One region of the Stenotrophomonas sp. INTA L402-1 genome, then DNA from elsewhere that is predicted to be linked to it. Evidence: predicted binding sites of a transcription regulator. Region 1 holds the regulator's gene; each other region holds the start of a gene.

Region 1 (5,888 bases):
CGCCAGAAAACAGACACCACTTTCGAACCAACGCAACAGACAGATACCAAGGGGAACCCGCACCGTGCAGACCACCGACCACCCGAGTTCTCCGACCGCCACCCCGCCGTCTTCGTCCCGTGACCACAGCATGAAAATCAAACGATTCGTCGCCGCCGACATGCGCTCGGCCATGAACCTGGTGCGCAAGGAACATGGTCCTGACGCCGTGATCCTGTCCAACCGCCGGATCGAGGAAGGCATCGAGATCGTCGCCGCCGCCAACTACGACGAGAGCGCCGTGCAGCGTGCACTGGAAGCCTCGCGTCGTGACATCGCTCCGCCGCCGGCGCCGAAGCCGCGCACCGCCGCCGACGCGGTGATCGCCGCGGTCACCCGCCGCCGCAGCAATACCCCTGCACCGGAACCGGTCGCCGCAACCACCTCGGCCGTGGCTGCCCTCGCCCGCGCTGCGGTCGGCGCCACCGGCCGCACCCTGGACAGCGCCGACGAGATCGTGCCGACCCGCGGCAGCACCGGCTTCGCCGCCACCCTGGCACGCGCCGCCGTCAACGAACCGGCGCTGCCGGATCAGATCTTCGCTCCGTTCGCCGAAGCCATCGTCGCACCGGCGCCCAGCACCGCCGCACCGGCCAACCGCGCCCGCTTCCAGATCGACCCGCCGCACGAGACGCATCACGAAAGCGCGGCGTCGGCCGTGCAGCCGCCGCCGCTGCCGACCGCTGCCGTGACCGAAGCGCAACCCGGGATCGTCGCCAGCGGACCGGCACCGGTCGAAGCCAGCGACGAAACCGGCGCTGCCCCCGTGCTCGCCCCAGCCCCGGCACTGACCCTGGTGGCCCAGGACGACGCCGAGATCCGCCAGCTGCGCCAGGAAGTGGCCGGCATGCGCCATGTGATCGAGCGCGAGATGAACCGCTTCACCGACGAGCGCCTGCGCGGCTGCCCGGTGCGCGCCACCGCGCTGGACCTGATGGACGAGTATGGCTTCGATGCCGGCCTCGCCCGCGACGTGGCCATGCAGATCCCGCTGGAGACCGAGGCCCATCGAGGCCGCGGCCTGATGCTGGGGCTGATTTCGCGCAAGCTGCCGATCGCCCCGGTCGACCCGCTGGAAGAAGGTGGTGTGATCGCACTGGTCGGCCCGACCGGCGCCGGCAAGACCACCACCATCGCCAAGCTGGCCTCGCGCTTCGCCGAGAAGCACGCGCCGCGTGACGTGGCCCTGGTCACCACCGACACCACCCGCATCGGTGCCCGCGAGCAGCTGTACGGCTACGGCCGCCAGCTCGGCATCGCGGTGCACGAGGCCAACAGCGGCACCGACCTGGACCAGCTGCTGGAACGCTTGAAGGACTACAAGCTGGTGCTGATCGACACCGCCGGCCTGGGCCCGCGCGACCGCGCCCTGGCCGCCCAGCTGCAGTGGCTGCGTGCCGCCCGCCAGGTCCGCACCCTGCTGGTGCTGCCGGCCAACACCAGCTTCGGCGACATGGACGAGGTGGTCCGCCGCTTCGGCGCGGCCAACCTGCAGGGCCTGGTACTGAGCAAGCTGGACGAGACCGGCCGCTTCGGCAACGCCCTGTCGGTGGCCGTGGATCATGCCCTGCCGATCACCTGGGTGACCGATGGCCAGGACGTCCCGGAGGACCTGCACCGGGCCAGCGCAGCCAATCTTGTACTTCGCCTTGAAGATTTGCGCCGCGCGGCCGATATGCCCTGCAACCCGGAGTTGAACCATGCCGTCGCGTGAGTACGCCAAGCTGACCAAGACCTTCCCGCTGTCGGCCACCCGCAGCGAGCCGCTCGGCCCTGTGCGCACCATTGCGGTCACTGGCGGCAAGGGCGGCGTGGGCAAGACGAATGTGTCGGCCAACCTGGCCGTGGCGCTGGCTGGCATGGGCAAGCGCACGCTGCTGCTGGACGCCGACCTCGGCCTGGCCAACATCGACGTGATCCTGGGCCTGAACCCCACCTTTACGCTGGCCGACCTGGTTGCCGGCCGCTGCACGCTGGATGACGTCATCGTCGAAGGCCCGAACGGCGTGCTGGTCGTCCCGGCCGCGTCCGGCCGCCGCCACATGGCCGAGCTGGCCCCGGCCGAGCACGTCGGCCTGGTCAACGTGTTCTCCGAGCTGGAACGCGAGCTGGACATCATGGTGGTGGACACCGCCGCCGGCATCAACGATGGCGTATTGACCTTCTGCCAGGCCGCACAGGACACCGTGGTGGTGGTCTGTGACGAGCCGGCCTCGATCACCGACGCCTACGCACTGATCAAGGTACTGTCGCGCGAACGTGGCGTGGACCGCATCCAGGTGGTGGCCAACATGGTGCGCGACCCGAACGAGGGCCGCGTGCTGTACGAAAAGCTGACCCGCGTCTGCGAGAAGTTCCTTGCCGATGTCTCGCTGAACTACCTCGGCTGCGTGCCGCAGGATGACTGGCTGCGCCTGTCGGTGCAGCGCCAGCAGCCGGTGGTGAAGGCCTATCCGTCCAGCCCGGCGGCGCTGGCGATCACCGAGATCGCGCGCCGTACCGCGCGCTGGCAGGCGCCGACCGAACCGCGTGGCGGCGTCGAGTTCTTCCTCGAACGCATCCTCAAGCAGCGTGGGGTGACGGCATGAAAGGCGCAGCCCAGTACAGGGAAGTGCAGCGCTCGGCGGCGAACGAAGTCATCGCCCAGCATTCGGACCTGGTGCGGCGCATCGCCCACCACCTGGCCGCGCGCCTGCCGGCCAGCGTCGAGGTCGACGACCTGATCCAGGCCGGCATGATGGGCCTGATCGAAGCCTCGCGCAGCTATGACGCCGACCAGGGTGCTTCTTTCGAGACCTACGCCTCGATCCGCATCCGTGGTTCGATGATCGACGAGATCCGCCGTGGTGACTGGGTCCCGCGCTCGGTGCACCGCCGTGCACGTGATGCCGCCGCCACCATCCGCCGCCTGGAACAGAGCAGTGGCCGTGCCGCCAGCGCCACTGAAGTGGCCGCCGCGATGGAGATGCCGCTGCCCGAGTACCTGCGGCTGATGGAAGACGCTGCACGTGGCCAGGTGCTGAGCCTGGAATCGCGCATCGAGGACCAGGGCGAGCTGGACACCGTCGCCCAGGGCGGGCCGACCCCGCAGCAGGTACTGGAGCGCGGCGAGTTCGGTCGCGAGCTGGGCAAGGCCATCGGCCACCTGCCCGAGCGCGAACAACTGGTGCTCTCGCTGTACTACGAGCAGGAACTGAACCTGAAGGAGATCGGCGCGGTGCTCGGCGTGAGCGAGTCGCGGGTCTGCCAGATCCACGGCCAGGCGGTACTGCGCCTGCGTGGCCGGCTGAAGCTGTTCGAGGCTGCCGACGCAGGCCTCGAAGAATGAACATCCCCGAGGCGGCTGCCCCCGGCCGTCCGGAATGAACAACAAAGGAATTCTGCTTTGAACAAGAACATGCGCATCCTGATCGTCGACGACTTCTCGACCATGCGTCGAATCGTCAAGAACCTGCTGGGCGATCTGGGCTTCACCAATACCGCCGAAGCCGAGGACGGGCATGCCGCGCTGTCGCTGCTGCAGAGCCAGCCGTTCGATTTCGTGGTCACCGACTGGAACATGCCGGTGATGACCGGCATCGAGCTGCTCAAGGCCATCCGTGCCGATGCCAAGCTGAAGACCCTGCCGGTGCTGATGGTCACGGCCGAAGCCAAGCGCGAGCAGATCATCGAAGCCGCCCAGAGCGGCGTGAACGGCTACATCATCAAGCCGTTCACCGCGCAGACGCTGGAAGAGAAGCTCGGCAAGATCTTCGAACGCCTGGCGGCCAGCGCCTGATGGATACCACGGTCGACAAGAACGCCCTCGCCCTGCGCCTGCAGGAGGCTCTGGACGCACTCGAGTCCGGTGACGAGGCCGCCTGGCGGCAGCGCATCGATGGGCTGGTCGCGCTGCGCACGCAGCCGATGATGAGCGGCCTCTCGCGGCTGGCCCGCGAGCTGGGACAGGCGCTGGGCGAACTGCCGACCGTGCCGAGCGAAGCCGGCGAACTGGACGACGCCTGCGCGCGACTGGACCACGTGGTGGCGATGACCGAACAGGCGACGCACCGCACCCTGGACCTGGCCGAGGAATGCCGCAGCCTGACCGAACAGTTGCGCGCTGAAGGCCTGCAGCCGGGCCAGGACGCGCAGCTCGAGCGCATCCGCCACAACCTGACCGAGATCGCCCTGACCCAGAGCTACCAGGACCTGACCGGGCAGATCATCCGTCGCGTGGTCGGCATCGTCCGCCGCGTGCACGAAGGCTTCGGCGCGCTCGGCCTGCCGCCGGAACAGCATCGCACCGACCCGGAACTGGCCGGGCCGGCACTGAAGGGACTGGACCGCCACGCGGTCTCGCAGAACGACGCCGACGACCTGTTGTCGGACCTGGGGCTGTAAGCATGAGCGCGGTATCCGACGACATCACTGCCGATTTCATCATCGAGGCGCAGGAAATCCTGGATCGCCTGGGCGAACAGCTGGTGTCGCTGGAGCAGGCACCCCAGGACGGCGAACAGCTCAATGCGGTGTTCCGCGGCTACCACACGCTGAAGGGCGGCGCCGGCTTCCTCGGCGTCACCGCCATGGTCGAGCTGTGCCATGCCGCTGAAGAGGCGCTGGGCGCCGCACGTGCCGGCCAGGCCGTGCTGCAGGCCCACCACTTCGACGCGGCCCAGCAATCGCTGGACTACCTGCAATCGATGCTGGACGCGGTTTCCTCCGGCACCGAGCCGGGCTATGCGCCGCCGGACCTGATCGCACAGTTCGACGTGCACGGCGGTGCCGTGGCTGCACCCGCCGCCGCCGCAGCACCCATCGCGGGTGGCAGCGACCTGATCACCGACGACGAATTCGAGGCTCTGCTCGACCAGCTGCATGGTGGCAACGCGCCGACCGCGGTCGCGCCAGCGAAGAAGGCCGACGACGGACTGATCAGCGAAGACGAGTTCGAAGCCCTGCTCGACCAGCTGCACGGTGGCGCCGCACCGGGCACCAAGCCTGCGGCCGTGGTGGCACCGGCACCGATCGCAGCGCCGCGCCCGGTCGCCGCACCGGCACCGGTGGCGAAGCCGGCCGCCAAGCCGCTGGCCGAGGCCGAACATACCGTGCGCGTGGACACCAAGCGCCTGGACGCGATCGTCAACCTGATCGGCGAACTGGTGCTGTCACGCAATCGGCTCAAGACCCTGCGCGCACGCCTGCGTGATGAAGAGCTGGACCGCGCCGTGTCCACCCTGGACATCGCCACGGCCCGCCTGCAGTCGGCAGTGATGCGTACCCGCATGCAGCCGGTGGGCAAGGTGTTCTCGCGCTTCCCCAAGGTTGCCCGCGACGTCGCCCGCTCGCTGAAGAAGGAAGTGGACCTGGAACTGATCGGCGCCGAGACCGAGCTCGACCGCAACCTGGTCGAAGCGCTGGCCGACCCGCTGGTGCACTTGGTCCGCAACGCCATCGACCATGGCGTGGAAATGCCCGACCTGCGCGAGGCACAGGGCAAGCCACGGATGGGCCATGTGCGCCTGTCCGCACAGCAGGAAGGCGACTACGTCAGCATCGAGGTACAGGACGATGGCGCCGGCATCGACCCGGAAAAGCTGCGCGCCAAGGCGCGCGAGAAGGGCCTGATCGATCCGGAAGCCGCCGCGCGCCTGAGCAGCGAGGAGTGCCTGCACCTGGTGTTCCTGCCCGGCTTCTCGACCAAGCAGCAGGTCACCGACATCTCCGGTCGTGGCGTCGGCATGGACGTGGTGCAGTCACGCATCCGCGAACTGAGCGGCCAGATCCAGATCCAGTCGGAACTGGGCCGTGGCAGCCGCTTCCTGATCCGCGTGCCGCTGACCCTGGCGATCCTGCCGACCCTGCTG
Region 2 (5,888 bases), on a different contig from region 1:
CGACAAGCCGATCCAGGCCACTGCGGTTGGCATGTCCACCGAAATGGGCAAGGACTCCAAGCGGCTGCAGCGGGAAGTCAACACCGCACCGCTCAGGGCGCTGTTCTCCGGCAGCAACACCCCACCGGATACCGACGCGATGTACCAGCCGTTGCTCGTCAAGTATTTCGGCCGCCGTTTCATCATCGATGGCCAGGTGTACACCGCCCAGCCCAACCGCTTTGCCAAGACCTTCGAAGTGGGCTACCTGGTCACCAAGATGAAGGGCATCGGCGGCATCGGTGGGCGCCAGTCGAACGATGACAACAATGCCAACTTCACCGTGCACTGTGCGCTGGCCCCGGATCAGATGGCGCTGGGCGCCACCCTGCGCGAGAACGACTGGGTGAAACTGGAAGGCGTGGTCGACAAGATGGATACCGGCGGCGTCCACCTGCGCGATTGCCGTCAGGTGAAGTAGTCCCGCAGGCTGCGCCGGGACCGCCCCGGCGCAGCGCTCATCGGATCAGAAGCCGAATCGCAGGCTGGCCCAGTAGGCGCGGCCCGGTTCGTTGTAGGTGGCCGCGCCGGCATCGCTGCTGTTGGCCTCGCGGAACAGGCGCTTGTCGGCCAGATTGTTCACGCCGAAGCCGAAGCTGACCGTCTCGGTCACCTTGTAGCGCGCGCTCACGCCCCAGATGTTGTAGGCGCCGCGATCCTGCAGCGCGATCGACGGATCGCAGGTGCCGGTGCAGCGCGGATCATTGTTGATGTTGGTGGTGGCCGGCTTCTGCTTGCCGTAGAAGGTGCCGGTCAGCAGCAGCGACAACTTGTCGGTGGCCTGCCAGTCCAGCATCGTGTTGACGGTGTACTTCGGAATCACCGACAGCGGCTGGCCGGTGCTCTTGTTCTCGTTCTCCACCATGTAGGTGAAGTTGTTGCTCCACTTCAGGCGGTTGCCCTGCTCGCCCAGCAGCGGGACCACCAGGTTGCCTTCCAGACCCTGCACGATCGCCTTGGGTGCGTTCTCCCAGCGGAAGATGCGGCCTTTGGTGTCGGCGGTCAGCCCGATCTGGTTGTACCCGGCCTGGATCTTGTCCTTGTAGTCGTTGTGGAAGTAGGTCAACGACGCTTGCCAGCCGCTCTGCGGTGCCCACTCGATACCCAGTTCCTTGTTCAGGCTGGTTTCCGCCTTCAGGTCCGAGTTGCCGCGCATGTAGCAGCCGGCGCCCAGGCTCGGCAGTGCATTCGGGCAGCCATTGCCCCGGGTGTAGTACAGGTAGTCCGGATTCGACTGGTACAGGTTCGGCGCCTTGAATGCACGGGCGATACCGCCCTTCACCACCCAGTCGCTGTTGATGCGGAACTGCGCGTTGAGGCTGGGGCTGGTGTTGTTGCCGAACTGGCTGTGGTGGTCGAAGCGCAGGCCCGGGGTGACGATCCAGCGCTCGCCCAGGTAGATGTTGTCTTCCACGAACACGGCGGTGGTCTGCGCGTCGGACTTGCCGCGTGCGCGATCGGCCGACAGCCCCGGGATGCCGCCGCCGCTGCTGCTGGACTGGCTCATCGAGTACGGGTCGGTCAGGCGGCTGTCCAGGTATTCAAAGCCCAGCGTCCAGATGTTCTCGGCACCACCCAGCGTGGTCGGGAAACTGACTTCGCCGTCCAGCTGGTAGTTGCGCAGGCGCGAGGTCGACCAGTCGGTGCCGTTGAAGCTGCCCTCCGGGCCACCGGCCAGGCCTTCGTTGATGCGCGAGTTGTTCACTGCCTCCACTGCAGCCGTTACCCGCGAGGTCACATCACCCCAGCGGCCGCGATGGGTGATCGCGCCGGTGTTGCGGTACATGCGGTTGGTCTCGGCCTGCTGCTCGGCCAACGCCCCCAGATCGATCGGTGTCGAGGTACCGGTGGTGCTGACCGCGCGGTCGCCAGCATAGATGTTGCCCTGGCGACTGGTGCCGGCTTCGAATTCGACCACCTGGTTGGCGGTCACGTCCCAGCGCAGCAGCGCGTTGACATCGCGGTTCTTGACGCCCTCGCGACCGGCCGGCGGCACCGCGTTCGGATTCGTCGCGAAGTCACGATTGAGTTCCAGCGAATCGGCGTCGGTCTTGTTGAGATTGCCGTACAGGCGGAACGACAGGGTGTCGGTCATCGGCCCGCTCAGCTGCAGGCCGACGCGCTCGCTGCCGCCTTCGGCGCTGTGCTCGGGCACCAGGCCATACAGGTCGACCGCGCCGGTCAGGTCGCCGGTCGGGCGCTTGGTGATGATGTTGACCACGCCACCGGAAGCACCCGAGCCATAACGTGCCGCTGCAGGGCCACGCAGCACTTCGATGCGCTCGATCATTTCCGCCGGCACCCAGTTGGTATCGCCGCGGGTATTGCGCTCACCGCTGCGGCCCATGCGCACGGCATCACGCGCACCGATGCGCTTGCCGTCGACCAGGATCAGGGTGTTTTCCGGGCCCATGCCACGCAGATCGATCTGGCGGTTGTTGCCGTACTGGCCCGAGGCACTGTTGCCGGTCAGGTTGACGCCGGGCATGGTGCGCAGCAGCTCGGCGATGTCGTTGGCCGGCGGGCGCCTGGCGATGTCCTCTGCGGTGATGGTCGAGGTACCCAGGGCCTGGCGCGCGATCTGCGAGGCGGTGACGTGCACCGTGTCGATATCGGTGGCGTCGGTTTCGGCGTGGGCGGTCAGAGCGCTGCCGGCCAGCAGGGCGGCAACGGCAAGCGCCAGCGGGCGCGGCGAAAGGACAACGGCAGGGGACATGATCAGGACCTTCTGGCAGGGCTACGGGGCCTCTGGCAAAGGGCTTGAGGCAACGACGAGGGGGAGGCGGAGCAGTCCTGCAGCAGGCACCTGCAGCCCGTTCCGTGCGCGCATTCTCCCATCAATGCGATTGATTCTCAAATGCGTTCACTCATTGCCGCAGCGGCGCCGATGTGGTTTGCGCACCGTGCAACCCTGCACCGCGCGTAAACTGGCCGGCTAACCCGCCATCAACCGTATGCCGCCGCGGCCGATACCCGTGGTTTGCCGTACGCAGTCAGAGATCGACGTGGAACCACCCCAATTGGACGATGCCAGCCAGCCGCTGGCCGAGGCCTGGCAGCAGTGTCTGCTGCAGGCCGGCCCTGCCGCCACCGCGCTGCTCAAGGCCGCTGCTACCGATGCCCCACCCGCGCTGGCCCAGCGCTTTTACGAAGTGCTGCTGCAGGACACCCGTGCGCGCCGTTTCCTGTCCCACGACCAGGTCAAGCAGCGCCTGCAGCCGGCCATGCAGCGCTGGCTGGCGCAGCTGCTGACCACTGATGCCAGCGGCATCGCCAACACCGTGGCCTCACAGCGGATCATCGGCGACGTGCACGCCCGCGTCGGCATTCCGGTCGACCTGGTTACCCGCGGTGCGCGCGTGCTCAAGCACGAACTGTTCGTGCGCCTGCGTGACGATGCACCGGACAGCGACACCGCATTCGCCGCCATCGACTGCCTCAGCGCGATCATGGATATCGCCATGGAAGGCATGACCCTGGCCTACACCCATGCGCGCGAGCGCTCCACCCGTGCCGACGCCGCCTACCGGCTGTTCTCGCTGGTACAGAACGTCGGTACCGAACGCGAGCGCCAGCGCGCACTGCTGCTGGACTGGGAAAACGCCCTGCTCTACGCGTTGGCCGGTCACGTGCAGGCCAGCGACAACGCGAGCCTGGCTACCTCGGAGTTCGGCCTGTGGTTCACCCACAAGGGCATCCCCAGCTTCGGCGAAAGCAGCGAAACGCAGCAGGTGGGCCAGTTGATGGCCCGCATTGATGGCCACCTGCAGCGCGCGAGCGGCGATGCTCCGGCGCAGCGACTGGCGGTGCTGCCGGCCATCCGCGAGGACCTGGCCGCCATCCGCACCCTGATGACACTGCTGTTCGAGCGCATCGGCGAACTGGATGCCGGCAGCGACGCGCTGACCAACCTGCTCAACCGTCGCTTCCTGCCCACCGTGCTGCGCCGGGAAATCGAGCTGGCCACACGCAACCGCACACCATTCTCGCTGCTGCTGCTCGACCTGGATCACTTCAAGGCAATCAACGACGGCCACGGCCACGATGCCGGCGACCGCGCGTTGCAGCACGTCGCCGGCCTGCTCGGCCAGCTCACGCGCGGCAGCGACTACCTGTTCCGCTATGGCGGCGAAGAATTCGTGGTGGTACTGGTGGCTGCCAGCGAATCGCAGGCGACCGTGATCGCCGAGAGCCTGCGGCGGCAGATCGCACAGTCGCCGGTGGCACTGGCCAACGGCCAGGTGCTGGCACTGACCGCCAGCATCGGCGTGGCCGGCCACGACGGCCATCCGGACTACGAGCGGCTGATGGCCCGTGCCGACGCGGCAATGTACGAGGCCAAGCGCAGCGGCCGCAACCGCGTGGTGGTGGCCAGTGCGGACCTGCAGGAAGCGCCGGGACGGCGCGCACTGCAGCGATGACGGCAGGACAGGTAGAGTCGACCGCGGGTCGACTATCGCGCGCACCGCGGGGCTTTTCGCACGCAGGGCGAAGAGCAGTCGACTGACAGTCGACTCTACTGACAGTCGACTCTACTGACAGCCGGCACTACCGATACGGCCGCCGGCCGCTGCTTTCACCGCCACCACCCGCCACGCTGCCCACCAGAGCAGCGCCAGCAACGCAATGCCCGCCCCCAACAGGCATACCGCCGGCCAGCCATGGCGCGCCTGCATCCACGGCCCGGCCGCTGCTCCGGCACCACTGCCCACCGCATAGAACAGCATGTACAAAGCCACCAGGCGTCCATGCTGTTCAGCCGGCGCGCGCAGCAGCAATGCCTGGTTTGATACGTGCAGTGCCTGCCCACCCAGGTCGAGCACAATCACGCCCAACAGCAGCAACGACAGCGACTGCGGCAGGCCCAGCAAGGGCCACCACGCAACCAGCATCAACAACAGCGCACCGACGCTGACCGGATGCGCGAAACCACGGTCCATCCAGTGCCCTACCCGCGCCGCCAGCAGCGCACCGACCACCCCGGCCAGGCCCAGTGCACCGATGGCGGCGGTCGACCAATGCAGCGGTGGCGCCGAGAGCGGCAAGGGTGCCGCCGCCCAGAACACATTGAGGCCGGCAAACAGCAGCAGTGCCAGCGGCCCGCGTTCGCGCAGCGTTCGATCGCGGCGCAGCATGCCCAGCATCGAGCCCAGCAGCTCGCGCCAGCGTGGGGGAACCGACGGCACCGGTACTGGGGGCAGGCGCCGCCACAGCAGCGCCGCCAACCCCGCCATCACCATCGCTGACAACAGGTAGACCATCTGCCAGCCAAAGGCCGCCGCCACCGTACCGGACACCACGCGCGCCAGCAGCAGGCCGATGAACACGCCGCCCTGCACCACACCGACCACGCGACCGCGCTGCTCGGGCGGTGCCAGCATGGCGGTATAGGCGATCAGGCCCTGGGTCAGCGCCGTGCCCAGCAAGCCGGCCAGCAGCATGCCCGACAACAGCCAGCCCGCCGTGCGTGACGCTGCCAGCCACAGCAGCGCCAGCACCAATGCGATCAACTGCAGCCGCAGCAGGCGTCGCCGGTCACCACGGTCCGCCAGCGGCAGCAGGCCAAGCAACGCCAGCACGCTACCGGCCTGGGTAGCAGCCAGCACCGCGCCGGCCACGGCCCGGTCCAGCGCAAAGGCGCGTGCAAGCTGATCCAGCAGCGGCTGCGCGTAGTAGACGTTGGCGACGCTGGCGCCGGCGGCAACCGCAAGCAGGACCAGCAGCGGGCGGGGAAGCGATGTGACACTCATGACGTGGTTGCAATTTGAAACTTGATGCAGGCTACTGCCATTGGTTTTAAACTGCAACCACATCAGAGAGGTCCACCATGCACGCCGACAGCCCCTGCC
Region 3 (5,888 bases), on a different contig from region 1:
GATGGCCATGATGCTGCCACTGAACAGCTCCGCCAGCGATGGTTGGATAAACGGGGACGGCAAGGCGATGCCGGAGACCGGTGCTATGAAATCCAGCGGTGGCTTTGCTGCATCGCTGCTGGTTACCTCCGATGCCGACTGGCAGGCCAAGTGGGAAACCCCACCGGAGACCACTCCCGGTTTTACCAAGGCCAACGAAGTCCACCTGGGCGGTGAATTGTTCCTGCTGACATTCCTGTCCAACCCGCAACTGGACGAGAACCGCGTACCCAAGGTGCACTGCGATCTGCGCATGCTACGTCCGGACGGCAGTACCAGTATCGACGAACGCGATGTTCCCTGTTTCACCACTGCCCTGCCCGGCCCGCCAACCCTGTTGTACATGGCCAACCTGCACCTGAAGTTCGTCGCCGAGGCCAGTGATCCGAAAGGCACATGGACTGCGCAGGTGGTGGTCAGGGATCTGCTGCGGAATGTGAGCCTGCCTCTGCAGGCTCGCTTCGACGTCCGTTGAACGGAGGCATGCGAATGAAGATGCGGCGATTACTGAGCTGGACCGGTCTTGCGCTTTGCGTGGTCTACCTGCTGTTGACCGCATGGCTGGTTCACGGCGCGCAGTCGGACGCGGACCCGAAGGGCACCTATATCCTGATGGCGCTCCCCATCACCCTACAGTCCGCCGCACTCGATGCCATCGGCGCAGGCAGCCTGCTGTACGGCAAACCCTGGTCGACCGCGTATGCAGTGCTGCTTCCGCCAACACTGCTGTTGCTGTACGCAGCCGGCTGGCTGATCGAACGCGCCGCGCGCGGGCGCTAGCCAGCGGCACGAACCGGTTGCGCGCATCGACGCCCTGCACGCGGGAGCGCATGCAGGGCGCCATCCAACATCCAGTCGCAGGTTGCTTACGCCGCCTGCGCAGGCATGATGGGCATGCGCGCGCCCTGCTCCACCTTGAACACCGACACCGAGTTGGTCAGAGCATGCGCCTGTTCTTCCAGCGCGCGGCTGGCGGCAGTGGCTTCTTCCACCAGCGCGGCGTTCTGCTGGGTCACCTGGTCCATCTGCACCACCACCTGGTTGACCTGCTCGATACCGGCGGCCTGTTCCTTGCTGGCCGCTGCGATGTCGCTCATCAGCTGGGTGGTGCGCGAACTTGCCTGGGCTACGCGGGCGATCGCGGCTTCCGATTCGACCGTCACTGCCAGGCCGCTCTTCACCTTCGCAGCGGCATCTTCGATCAGTTCCTTGATCTCCTTGGCGGCGACACCGGCACGCTGTGCGAGCGTGCGTACTTCGCTGGCGACCACGGCGAAACCACGCCCCTGCTCACCTGCACGGGCCGCTTCCACCGCAGCATTCAGCGCCAGGATGTTGGTCTGGAACGCGATGCCGTCGATCACCGTAGAGATTTCCGAGATGCGTGCCGAGGACTGGTCGATCTCACCCATGACCGATGCCATCTCTGCCATCGCCTGTTCGGTCTCGCGCACGGCGGCACCGGCCGCATGCGCTTCACTGTCGGCCTGACGCGCCAGCTCGGCGTTCTGGCGCACGGTGGAGGTCAGTTCCTCCATCGATGCGGCCGCTTCTTCCAGATTGGCTGCCTGCTGCTCGGTACGGCGCGACAGGTCGTTGTTGCCGGCGGCCAGTTCCTGCGCCGCGTTGTTGATGCTGTCGGCAGCCACCTGGATGCCACGCACGATGCCGGTCAGCTGTGCGGTGGTGGTGTTGGCGTCGTCACGCATGCGTGCGAACACGCCGTCGTACTCGCCGTCCATGCGTGCGGTCAGGTCGCCGTGCGAGATCGCGCGCAGCACGTCGGAGACATCAGCGATGCTGGCCTGCGAACTGGCCATCATGCCGTTGAGATGTTCGACCATCGCCTTGAACTGGTACTGGAACGCAGCGGCGTCGCCACGCATGCTGAAATCACCGGCGCGCGCGGCGCGGGCCAGTTCATCGATCTGCGCGTTGATTGCCATCAGGCTCTGCTTCACTGCCGCCAGGGTGCGGGTCAGCGTGCCCTTCTCGCCCGGGTAGTCGGGCAGGTCGCGGCTGAGGTCGCCGATGGCGTAGCGCTGCATCACTTCGGCCATCAGCAGCTCCACCTGCACGTGCGATTCGACCAGGCTGTTGGTGGCCTGCACCATGCGGCCGAAGTCACCGGGGAACGCCGTGACGTCCATGCGATAGCGGATCGCGCCCGCCTCATGCTGCTCAGCCATCTGCAGCTGTGCGCCGATCGCCGCCTGAACGCTCTGCCGCACGCTGGCCATCGCCTCGCCCAGCTGGGTCAGTTCGTCACGGCCGCCAAGGCGGAACTCCTGGTCCAATTGTCCCTTGGACAGGCGTTCGGCCAGGTTCACCGCGCGGGCCAGCGGACCGGTCAGGCTGCGGCCGATCATCACCGAGGCACCGATGCCGACCAGCAGCGCGACGCCGCCCAGCACCAGCAGCTGCAGCAGGCTGCGCTCACCCAGGCGGATCGCCTCGGCAGCGGCATCACGGCTTTCCTTCTCTTCGAAGTCCACGCCATCGGACAGCGCCTTGTTCCAGCCGTTGGCCGCTTCCTGCACCGGGCCCAGGGTCAGCGCCACGGCGCCCGGGTAGTCGCCCTGCTCCATCAGTTCGCTGGTCTGCTTGTTGAGTGGACGCGCAATGGCACGCTTGGCGGCGATGGTTTCCGCGATGGCCTTGCCGTCGGCGTCGCTGGGCAGCGCCTGGTAGGCAGTCCAGCTGGCCTCGTAGCGCTTGACCAGATCGGCGATGCGCTGCTCGTCGTGGCCGCGGTCATCGCCCTGGCGGATCAGCATCTCGCGCCGTACAACCATCATCTGATTGTTGGCATCGAGCATCTGCGACAACAGGCGCACCTTGGCTACGCTGACGTCGACCACCTGCTGCATCGCGCGCTTCTGCACGACACTGGCGGTGGCGCCGGTGGCCACCACGGCGGCAACCAGCAGCAGCAACAGGCCAAAGCCCAGCCCAAGACGCCAGGCAACCCTGACGTTCCTCAAGTAGTTCATGGGGGTATCCAAAACGGGGGGATGCGCCCTTATCGGCGGCCCGGCAGGCAATCTTGATCGCCGTCCGTCGACGGCGTCGGCCACCGTTCACCTTGGTGAGCCCCGGCCCGGCCGCTTCTGGACACGGGAATTGACTGCGGTGGGCGCGACTGCTCATGCGGACGTCAGATCCCTTTCACGGTGGCTCGGCGGCTGCTGCGGGCAAGGTGGTGGCGTGACCTGCTGGAGATCCCAATGCCCTTGCCCGTGTCCCGATCCACCCTGCTCGCTCTCTCGCTGCTGGCGTCGCCAGCCTTCGCGCAGGCGCCGCCGCCCCACCTGCCCGCACCTATTGCCGAAACGGCCGGACCGGACACCGCACCCCACTCCGCGCTGCACGCCCAGGTGCTGCTGGATCGCGCGAACTTCTCCCCTGGCCAGATCGATGGCGAGGTGGGCAGCAACCAGCGACGCGCGGTGTCGGGTTTCCAGGCAGCGCATGGGCTGGACGTAACGGGTGAACTGGACGACGCCACCTGGAAGGCCCTGCAGGCGGATACCATTGGGCCGTTGGCCAGCTACACGCTGACTGCTGAGGATGTCGCCGGTCCGTTCCAGGCCACTCCGAAAGGACCCGCCGCCCAGGCCAAGCTCACATCGCTGGGCTACGGCAGTGTGGAAGAAGCCCTCGGCGAGCGCTTCCATGCCTCCCCTGAGCTGATGAAGGTGCTCAATCCCGGCGTGGACCTGACCAAGGCTGGCAGCCGCATCCAGGTACCCAACATCGCACTGGCCGCATTGCCGAAGGCGGCGAAGATCGTGGTCGACAAATCCGACTCCACGCTGCAGCTGCTGGATGCGCAGGGCAAGGTGATCGCACAGGTGCCGGTGTCGTCGGGCAGCCAGCACGACCCGTTACCGATCGGCGAATGGAAGATCCTGGGCGTTTACCGCGACCCGCCGTTCCACTACAACCCGAAACTGTTATGGGATGCCCGCAAGGGCGAAAAGAAGGCCACCCTGCCACCGGGTCCGAACAATCCGGTCGGGCGGGTCTGGATCGATCTGTCCAAGCCGCATTACGGCCTGCATGGCACGCCCGAACCCGGCCATGTGGGCAAGACCGAATCGCATGGCTGCGTGCGCATGACCAACTGGGATGCGCTGCGCGTGGCCGATGCCGTGGATACCTCGGTACCCGTGGTGATGCAGGAGTGAGCCGATGCGCCTTTCGCAACTGATCGTGCTGGGCGTTCTGCTGGGGCTGGGTGCAGGCTGGTGGCTGCACCGCGATGCGGGTGATCCGGTACCCGCCCCGCTGCCGCAAGCGCAATCGGCACTGGCAGCGGCGCCGGCGAAGGAATCTGTAGCGACACCCGCAACAGCCCCACCCGCCAACACCGCGCCGTCGGCCGCGCAGACTGCGGATGCACCATCCGGTCTGCTGCTGCCGGTGCAGGGTATCCAGGCGTCCCAGCTGCGCGATACCTTCACCGATGCCCGCAGCGAAGGACGCGTACACGATGCGATCGACATCATGGCCGATACCGGTACGCCGGTCCTGGCGGTGGCCGATGGAACGGTGGAAAAACTGTTCGACAGCGAGCGCGGCGGCTTGACGATTTACCAGTTCGAGCCCAGCGGGCGCTGGTGCTACTACTACGCGCATCTGCAGCGCTACGCCGATGGCCTGGCGGAGAAGCAGGTGATCAAGCGCGGAGATGTGATCGGTTACGTGGGCAGCACCGGTAACGCCAGCGCCGAGGCTCCGCACCTGCACTTCGAAGTGCACGTGTTGGGCCCGGAGAAGCAGTGGTGGAAGGGCGAATCGATCAACCCGTATCCGCTACTGAAATCGGCTGCTTCGATGCCCGACGCTGCCAACGCCGCAAGGTGATGGTGAATACCGCCAAGGCAGCCCCCGGAATCAGCAGGAACAGCGCGGCCACCTTCCAGAAAAAGAACGGCCACAACCACACATAGTCCAGGTCGGTCAGCTTCAGCACGTCCATCGGCGGCAGCAGTTCCACCGAGGCCGTGCGACCGGCCAGCGCCGGGTCGACCTCCAGCACAGTCAGCCGCAGCCAGGAACGGCCGCGCGGCAGCGCATCCCCTCGGCCATAACCGAAATACGAGGCGGCAAATCCAGCAGGTTCAACCGATTCCAGCGCGCGGGTGATGCCGGAACCCGGCACGCCCGAACGCGTTTCGGCGCGGAAGTCGGTCTGATCTGTCGGGGTTTCCGCGTGCAGGCGCACCTCAGGACCGATCGCCGTGGAAGTACCGTCATCCGCGTAACGCAGGCGCAGCCGCAACTGGTCATCGATGAAGCGGTAGACCGTGACCTCGGCCGTCGCACCCGGGCTCAGCACCAGAGGCAGCACCTGCGTGCGTGAGGCCATGTGGTTGGCGATCGCGCCCAGCACCAGCACCGCGCAGGCAAGCGCCCACAGGCTCCACAGCACCCACAGGGTGATCCGCACCACCGTTACGCCCTTCACGCTGACATCCGGGTCATCACGTCACCTCTCTGCTGGCCGTGCCGACACAGTAACGAAAAAGCCCCGCTTTCGCGGGGCTCTTCCTGTCACCTACGCCGGGCAGCGCCCGGCGCTACCTCAGGCGAACGGATCCTGCAGGACCATGGTGTGGTCGCGGTCCGGGCCGGTGGAGACGATGCTGATCGGGCAACCGGCCAGCTCTTCCAGCGAACGCAGGTAGGCACGTGCGGCCGGCGGCAGGTCGTCCCAGTTGGTGATGCCGTGGGTGTTCTCGCTCCAGCCCGGGAACTCCAGGTACACCGGGGTGCAGTCTTCCCAGCCCTGCGCGTCCAGCGGCGCGTACTCGGTGCGCTTGCCGTTGTATTCGTACGCGATG
Region 4 (5,888 bases), on a different contig from region 1:
CAGCTTCAGGTCGCGGTAGGCCTGCTCGACCGCCGGGTCGAGTTGGTCGAGCAGGGCCCGCAGCAGTGTTCCCAGGGTGGCATGTTGGAGATCCATGGTGGCGATGATATATAAGCACTTACATATCATCAACATGGGGTGCGGTCATGGCAGTTTCGTGGATCCTGGGCGCGCTGCTGGCGGCGTCCTGCCCGGCCCAGGAGGCGGTGCTGCAGGCGGCGGCCACGGCGATACAGGCGCAGTACCTGGACGTGGCCGAAGGCGCGCACATTGCCGAGGCCGTGCGCGGCTGGTCCACCCAGCAGCGCTATGTGGACAGCTGCGCGGACCCCAAGGCGTTCAGCGCACGCTTGAACCAGGATCTGGACGTGTTCGATGGCCACTTCCATGTCGAGCGGGTGGATGCCCGCGCCGGCCAGGACGACTGGCTGATGGCCTGGCGCGCGGATGCGCGCAGCAATGGTGCGGGCGTGCGCGAGGTGCGGGTGCTGGAAGGCAACATCGGTTACCTGCGCCTGAGCACCTTCTATCCGCTCGATCTGGCCCGGTCGAAGCTGGCCGCAGCCTTCACCCTGCTGGCCGACTCCGACGGCCTGGTGCTGGACCTGCGCCAGAACGGTGGTGGCGATGACGGCAGTGCGGACCTGCTGGTGCGGACCCTGCTGGCGGCGGAGATCACCCAGGTGCAGTCACTGCAACGCCGTGGCCAACGCAGTCCGGTACCGTTGCCACCGGCGAGCCTGGGGCTGTACCTGAAGCCGCTGGTGGTGCTGATCGACCGCCGCACCGGGTCGGCCGCCGAATTCGTCGCGTACTCGCTGCAGGCGCAGGGGCGGGCACGTGTCGTTGGTAGTCGAAGTGGCGGCGCGGCACATATGTTCGATGATCCTGTGCTGCTGCCGGATGGCTATCAGATCAGCATTCCCGACCGGCAGCCGATCAACCTCCGTACCGGAACCAACTGGGAACGCACCGGCGTCACGCCTGATGCAGCAGGCGGTGACGATCCGCTGTTCGTCGCCCGGCAGCTGCTCGCCCGATCGGCATCGCCAGAATGAACGCACAATTGCAACCACGCCCTATCGCAGACGACATGCAGCGTGCCTAGAATCGATGCATCCCGGTAATTCCCGGGCGCTTCGAGTGAATGGACTCAATGAAGATTCTGTTGACCGGCAGTTCCGGGCGGATCGGGCGTGCGATCTTCGGCGCGCTGGCGGCGGCCCACGAAGTGGTGGGGCTGGATCGCAGCCCATTCGCCACCACCCGCATCATTGCCGATGTCACCGATCGTCAGGCCGTGATCCGGGCAGTGCAGGGCGTCGACGCGGTGATCCATACCGCCGCCCTGCACGCACCCCATGTCGGCCTGGTGCCGGATGCGGTATTCCAGCAGATCAATGTGGAGGCGACTGCACACCTGTTGCAGGCTGCCCGCGAGGCCGGTGCACGCCGCTTCGTGCTGACCAGCACCACGGCGCTGTATGGCCATGCGGTGGTGGCGGGCGGTTGCCGCTGGATCGATGAAGATACCGAGCCGCTGCCACGCACCATCTACCATCTCAGCAAGCTGCAGGCCGAGGCGTTGGCTGAAGCCGCTGCGGCGCCGGGCTTCAGCGTGCGCGTGCTGCGCATGGCCCGCTGTTTCCCCGAGCCACCGGAGCGGATGGCGATGTTCCGCCTGCACCGCGGTATCGACGCGCGCGACGTGGCCAGCGCACATGCCGCGCTGCTGCACGATGAGGGCGCTGCCTTCGCACGCTACATTGCCTGCGCACCGACGCCGTTCCTGCGTGAGGATTGCCTGGAACTGGCGACCCAGCCCCGCAGGGTGCTGGCCCGCCGCGCCCCGCAGTTGCTGGCCGAGTTCGAGCGCCGTGGCTGGCCGCTGCCGCTGAGCATTGACCGCGTCTACGACAGTGCACTGATGCGCAGCACACTGGGCTGGCAGCCGCGCTTCGGCCCGGACGACGTGCTGCAGCAGTACGCGGTTGGCAGCATCGAGGTGCTGCCGCGGGCGGAATGGATCAAGGACCGCGTGGCCGAATAGGGCGGCAGCGGGGCGGGTTCCTGACCCGACCCTGAGCAGGTTCAGGAATGTGCAGATGGACCGCCTCAACCTCGTTCGCAGGCGGCCGCTAACCCGGTGCGCTTCCAGCGCCGGGCGTGTCCCGGCGGCCGGTGGCCTGCGCGACGGATCGCGCACCTGCGCGGTGCCCTCGCGGTGCCGGTCGTCCTGAACTGCCTTGCGGACCCTTCCATGCCTTCTCCCCGTTCCGCCGCTGCCCGCCGCCCGGGCAGCATCGCCCACAAGCTGATGCTGGGCACCGCTGCGATCGCGCTGCTGTGCTTCGGCCTGACTGCGTTCCTGATCTACCGCCAGGCCAGCGCCAGCCTGATCGACGCCTCGCGCCAGACCATGGCCAGCGAAGCCACCGCCGAAGCCCGCCAGGTCGCGGCCGATCTGGGCACCGCCTTTGCCAGCAACGACGCCATGGTCGAGGCCGTGCTCGCCCAGCGCGCGCGCGGCGATGTTCCGGACCGTGCCAGCCTGGCTGCCGTGCTGGGCGAGCAGCTGCGCACCCACCCCGAGTGGCTGGGCAAGAGCACCATGTGGGAGGCCGACGCCTTCGATGGCAAGGATGCCGAGTTCGTCAACACCGAAGCGCACGATGCCACCGGTCGTTACATGAGCTACTGGGCCTGGCACGACGGCAAGCCGCAGCAGTCGACGATGACCGACTACACCGAGACGGCCAGTGGCTCCGGTGACTGGTACATGGTGCCCAGCCGCGACAAGCTGGCGAAGGTAAGCGAGCCCTACGCCTACGACATCGGTGGCCAGCAGGTGCTGATGAGCACGCTGAGCACGCCGATCATCGAAAACGGCAGGTTCCTCGGTGTATTCACTGTGGACTTCTCGCTGGCGGCGCTGCAGAAGCACCTGGCCACGCTGAAGCCGATGGGCGCCGGGCGCGTCGAACTGCTCTCGCCGAATGGCGTGGTGCTGGCCTCGGCCAATGCCGCCGAAATCGGCAAGCCGCGTGGCGACGCATTGACCCGCAGCATGCTGGCAGACATCGCCGCCGACCGCCGGTTCGAAGCCTTCACTCCGGATGCCGCCGGCAACGTGCGCGTATACGTGCCGCTGCGTGTGGGCGATGCGCCGCAGCGCTTTGCACTGGGTGTGGTGATGCCGCACGCGGTGATCGTGGCCGAGGCGCGCCAGCTGCTGTGGCTGACCCTGCTGGTTGGCGTGGTGGCCGCGCTGACGCTGAGTGCCGGTGTCTATGTGCTGCTGCGCCGGTTGGCGATCCGCCCACTGGCCGAAGCCGTGCGCGTGGCCGGCGACGTCGCCGCGGGCAATCTGGACAGCACCCTGCCGGCACGCAGCAACGACGAAGTGGGCCGCCTGCTGGACGCGATGCAGGGCATGCGGGGGCAGCTGCAGTCGGTGATGGCGGCGCAGGCGGAAATGGCGCGTCGCCATGACGCCGGTGAAATCAGCTACCGCATGGACGCCTCGGCGTTCCCGGGTGAGTACGGCCGGATGGTGGCTGACAGCAACCAGCTGGTGGCCTCCAGCAACGCCGTCACCCAGCGCCTGGTCGACGTGATGCAACGCTATGCGGTGGGTGACCTGAGCGTGGACATGGAAGCGCTGCCGGGCGAGAAGGCGGTGTTCACCGCTGCAATGGCCACCACCAAGAGCAACCTGGCGGCGATCAACGATCAGATCCAGCAGCTGGCCGCCGCCGCAGCGGCCGGCGATTTCGCGGTGCGCGGCGACACGCTGCGCTTCGACCACGACTTCCGCCGCATGGTGGAAACCCTCAACACCATGATGCAGGTCAGCGACCACAACCTGGCCGAGCTGTCGACGCTGCTGCGCGCGATTGCCGCAGGCGACCTCAGCGCGCGCATGCAGGGCGACTTCCACGGCGTGTTCGCGGTGATGCGCGACGATGCCAACAGCACCGTGCAGCAGCTGACCCAGATCGTTGGCCAGATCCAGCAGTCGGCGGCCAGCATCCGCCTGGCGGCGGGTGAGATTGCCGCCGGCAACAGTGACCTGTCGCGCCGCACCGAGCAGCAGGCGGCGAACCTGGAAGAGACCGCGGCCTCGATGGAAGAGCTGACCTCCACGGTGCGCCAGAATGCCGACCACGCGCTGCAGGCCAACACCCTGGCCGGCTCCGCGGCGGGCGTGGCCAGCGAAGGCGGGCAGGTGGTCAGCCAGGTGGTGCAGACCATGGAACAGATCGAGTCCTCCTCGCAGCGCATTGCCGAGATCATTTCGGTAATCGATGGCATCGCGTTCCAGACCAACATCCTGGCGTTGAACGCGGCGGTGGAAGCGGCGCGTGCCGGCGAACAGGGCCGCGGATTCGCCGTGGTCGCCAGCGAAGTGCGTGCGCTGGCCCAGCGCTCGGCAGGCGCGGCCAAGGAGATCAAGGAGCTGATCGACGCCTCGGTGGCGCAGGTCGGTGCCGGTGCGCAGCTGGTGCACGGCGCGGGCCGCACCATGCAGGAAATCGTCGGCCAGGTCGGCCGAGTGAACGAGATCATGGCCGAGATCTCGGCAGCCTCGCGCGAGCAGTCGGCGGGCATCGAGCAGGTCAACCAGACCGTGGTGCAGATGGACGAGACCACCCAGCAGAACGCCGCACTGGTGGAAGAGGCCAGTGCCGCCGCGCGTGCGATGGAAGAACAGGCCGAGCAGCTGGCGGTGGCGGTCTCGCGCTTCCGCCTGCAGGCCGAGCCGGTGGCTACGGTCCGCCGCGCGGCCTGATCCTGTTGCGCGCACATGAAGACGCCCGGCCAAGGCCGGGCGTCTTCATTTCTGCTTGATGCTATGCCAGGCCGGAGTGCGGCGGCAGCATCGCGTCAGAACATGCCTTCGAAGGGATTCCAGCTGGCTTTGCCCTTCACCTGCTCCAGGTAGTAGCTGTAGTTGGTGCTGGCGGCAACCAGGAAGTTCATGGCGATGAACAGCGGGCGCGCGATGATGTCCGGCAGGAACAGGGACACGATGCCCAGCACGAGGCCGATGCCGATCACCACCAGCGCCTTGCGCCACATGCCCAGAATGAACAGGTAGATGAAGCCGAAGAAGAAGGCGAAGAAGTTGATGTTGATCTTGAGGCGGTCGCCGAAGGACAGCGCCTTCCAGGCTTCCTTGAAGCGCGGCTCCTTCGGAGCGCCGTGCTGCTGGAAGAAATTGAAGCGGAACTGCCACTTCGGGCTGAAGCGGGAGAGGTCGACGGCGTTCATTGACGATTACGTCCTTGTAGGAAAACGGTTACATGATACGAGGCCGACGGTTCAGGAAACTACCCTCAACCGTCAAAAATGTGACGCGCCCGGCATGTGCAGGCCTGCGGCGGGGCGCCGCACCGTCACCCATCCGCCTTGTTTTTAGGATAGGGTGCGCAGTTCCGCTGCCGCTCCAGCTGAACCCGGGCGGCGGCGGGATGTCCATGGAGGTTGCATGACCACACCTGCTATACCGGAAAACGCACCGGGACCGGTGCTCCTGCCGACACCTGAAGTGGTGCAGGCACAACAACTGCTCGCACGCCAGCAACTGGCGGTAGCGATGGACCGTGCACGCACGGCTGCTACGCAGAACGCGGCCGCGGCCGCGCTGGAAAGCGAGTAATCCGCAACACCGCCGATCGCGCTGGCGTGCTGCCAGCGCGATCGCGGCGCGCGCCGCCGGTCAGAACCGCGCGGTCATGCTCATGAAGTAGCTGCGCCCGGCCACGAAGTAGTCGGTGGAGCCTTCGGCATACAGCTTCTTGTCGGCCAGGTTGCTGACACCGCCGCGCAGGGTCAGTACCTCGTTGACGTTCCAGGCAGCGGTCAGGTCATACAGGGTGTAGGCC

What was found. The regulator FliA, encoded in region 1, starts transcription of late flagellar genes. The targets are predictions, from matches to a motif close to TAAAGTTTNNCNNNCNNNGGCCGATAA.
Region 2: AC5O77_RS16805 (GGDEF domain-containing protein) is a predicted target of FliA. The motif match lies at 2,986-3,012, and genes of this name have one in related genera.
Region 3: AC5O77_RS15810 (methyl-accepting chemotaxis protein) is a predicted target of FliA. The motif match lies at 3,062-3,088, and genes of this name have one in related genera.
Region 4: AC5O77_RS18300 (methyl-accepting chemotaxis protein) is a predicted target of FliA. The motif match lies at 2,116-2,142, and genes of this name have one in related genera.

What each region holds. Positions count from the first base shown of each region.
Region 1 is NZ_JCAFWP010000001.1:130,374-136,261, reverse strand. Features, by position in the region: gene flhF (flagellar biosynthesis GTPase FlhF) at 131-1,753, shown strand; gene AC5O77_RS00545 (MinD/ParA family ATP-binding protein) at 1,740-2,627, shown strand; gene AC5O77_RS00540 (RNA polymerase sigma factor FliA) at 2,624-3,367, shown strand; gene cheY (chemotaxis response regulator CheY) at 3,425-3,817, shown strand; gene AC5O77_RS00530 (protein phosphatase CheZ) at 3,817-4,422, shown strand; gene AC5O77_RS00525 (chemotaxis protein CheA) at 4,425-5,888, shown strand, end outside.
Region 2 is NZ_JCAFWP010000032.1:48,266-54,153, reverse strand. Features, by position in the region: gene AC5O77_RS16815 (hypothetical protein) at 1-460, shown strand, start outside; gene AC5O77_RS16810 (TonB-dependent siderophore receptor) at 506-2,755, opposite strand; gene AC5O77_RS16805 (GGDEF domain-containing protein) at 3,045-4,460, shown strand; gene AC5O77_RS16800 (MFS transporter) at 4,572-5,789, opposite strand; gene AC5O77_RS16795 (winged helix-turn-helix transcriptional regulator) at 5,867-5,888, shown strand, end outside.
Region 3 is NZ_JCAFWP010000029.1:29,863-35,750, reverse strand. Features, by position in the region: gene AC5O77_RS15820 (hypothetical protein) at 1-514, shown strand, start outside; gene AC5O77_RS15815 (hypothetical protein) at 529-819, shown strand; gene AC5O77_RS15810 (methyl-accepting chemotaxis protein) at 906-3,032, opposite strand; gene AC5O77_RS15805 (L,D-transpeptidase family protein) at 3,267-4,229, shown strand; gene AC5O77_RS15800 (M23 family metallopeptidase) at 4,234-4,908, shown strand; gene AC5O77_RS15795 (hypothetical protein) at 4,844-5,512, opposite strand; gene AC5O77_RS15790 (adenylosuccinate synthase) at 5,630-5,888, opposite strand, start outside.
Region 4 is NZ_JCAFWP010000039.1:8,453-14,340, reverse strand. Features, by position in the region: gene AC5O77_RS18315 (MarR family winged helix-turn-helix transcriptional regulator) at 1-96, opposite strand, end outside; gene AC5O77_RS18310 (S41 family peptidase) at 147-1,058, shown strand; gene AC5O77_RS18305 (NAD-dependent epimerase/dehydratase family protein) at 1,157-2,050, shown strand; gene AC5O77_RS18300 (methyl-accepting chemotaxis protein) at 2,261-4,792, shown strand; gene AC5O77_RS18295 (DUF2628 domain-containing protein) at 4,888-5,274, opposite strand; gene AC5O77_RS18290 (hypothetical protein) at 5,492-5,662, shown strand; gene AC5O77_RS18285 (TonB-dependent receptor domain-containing protein) at 5,723-5,888, opposite strand, start outside.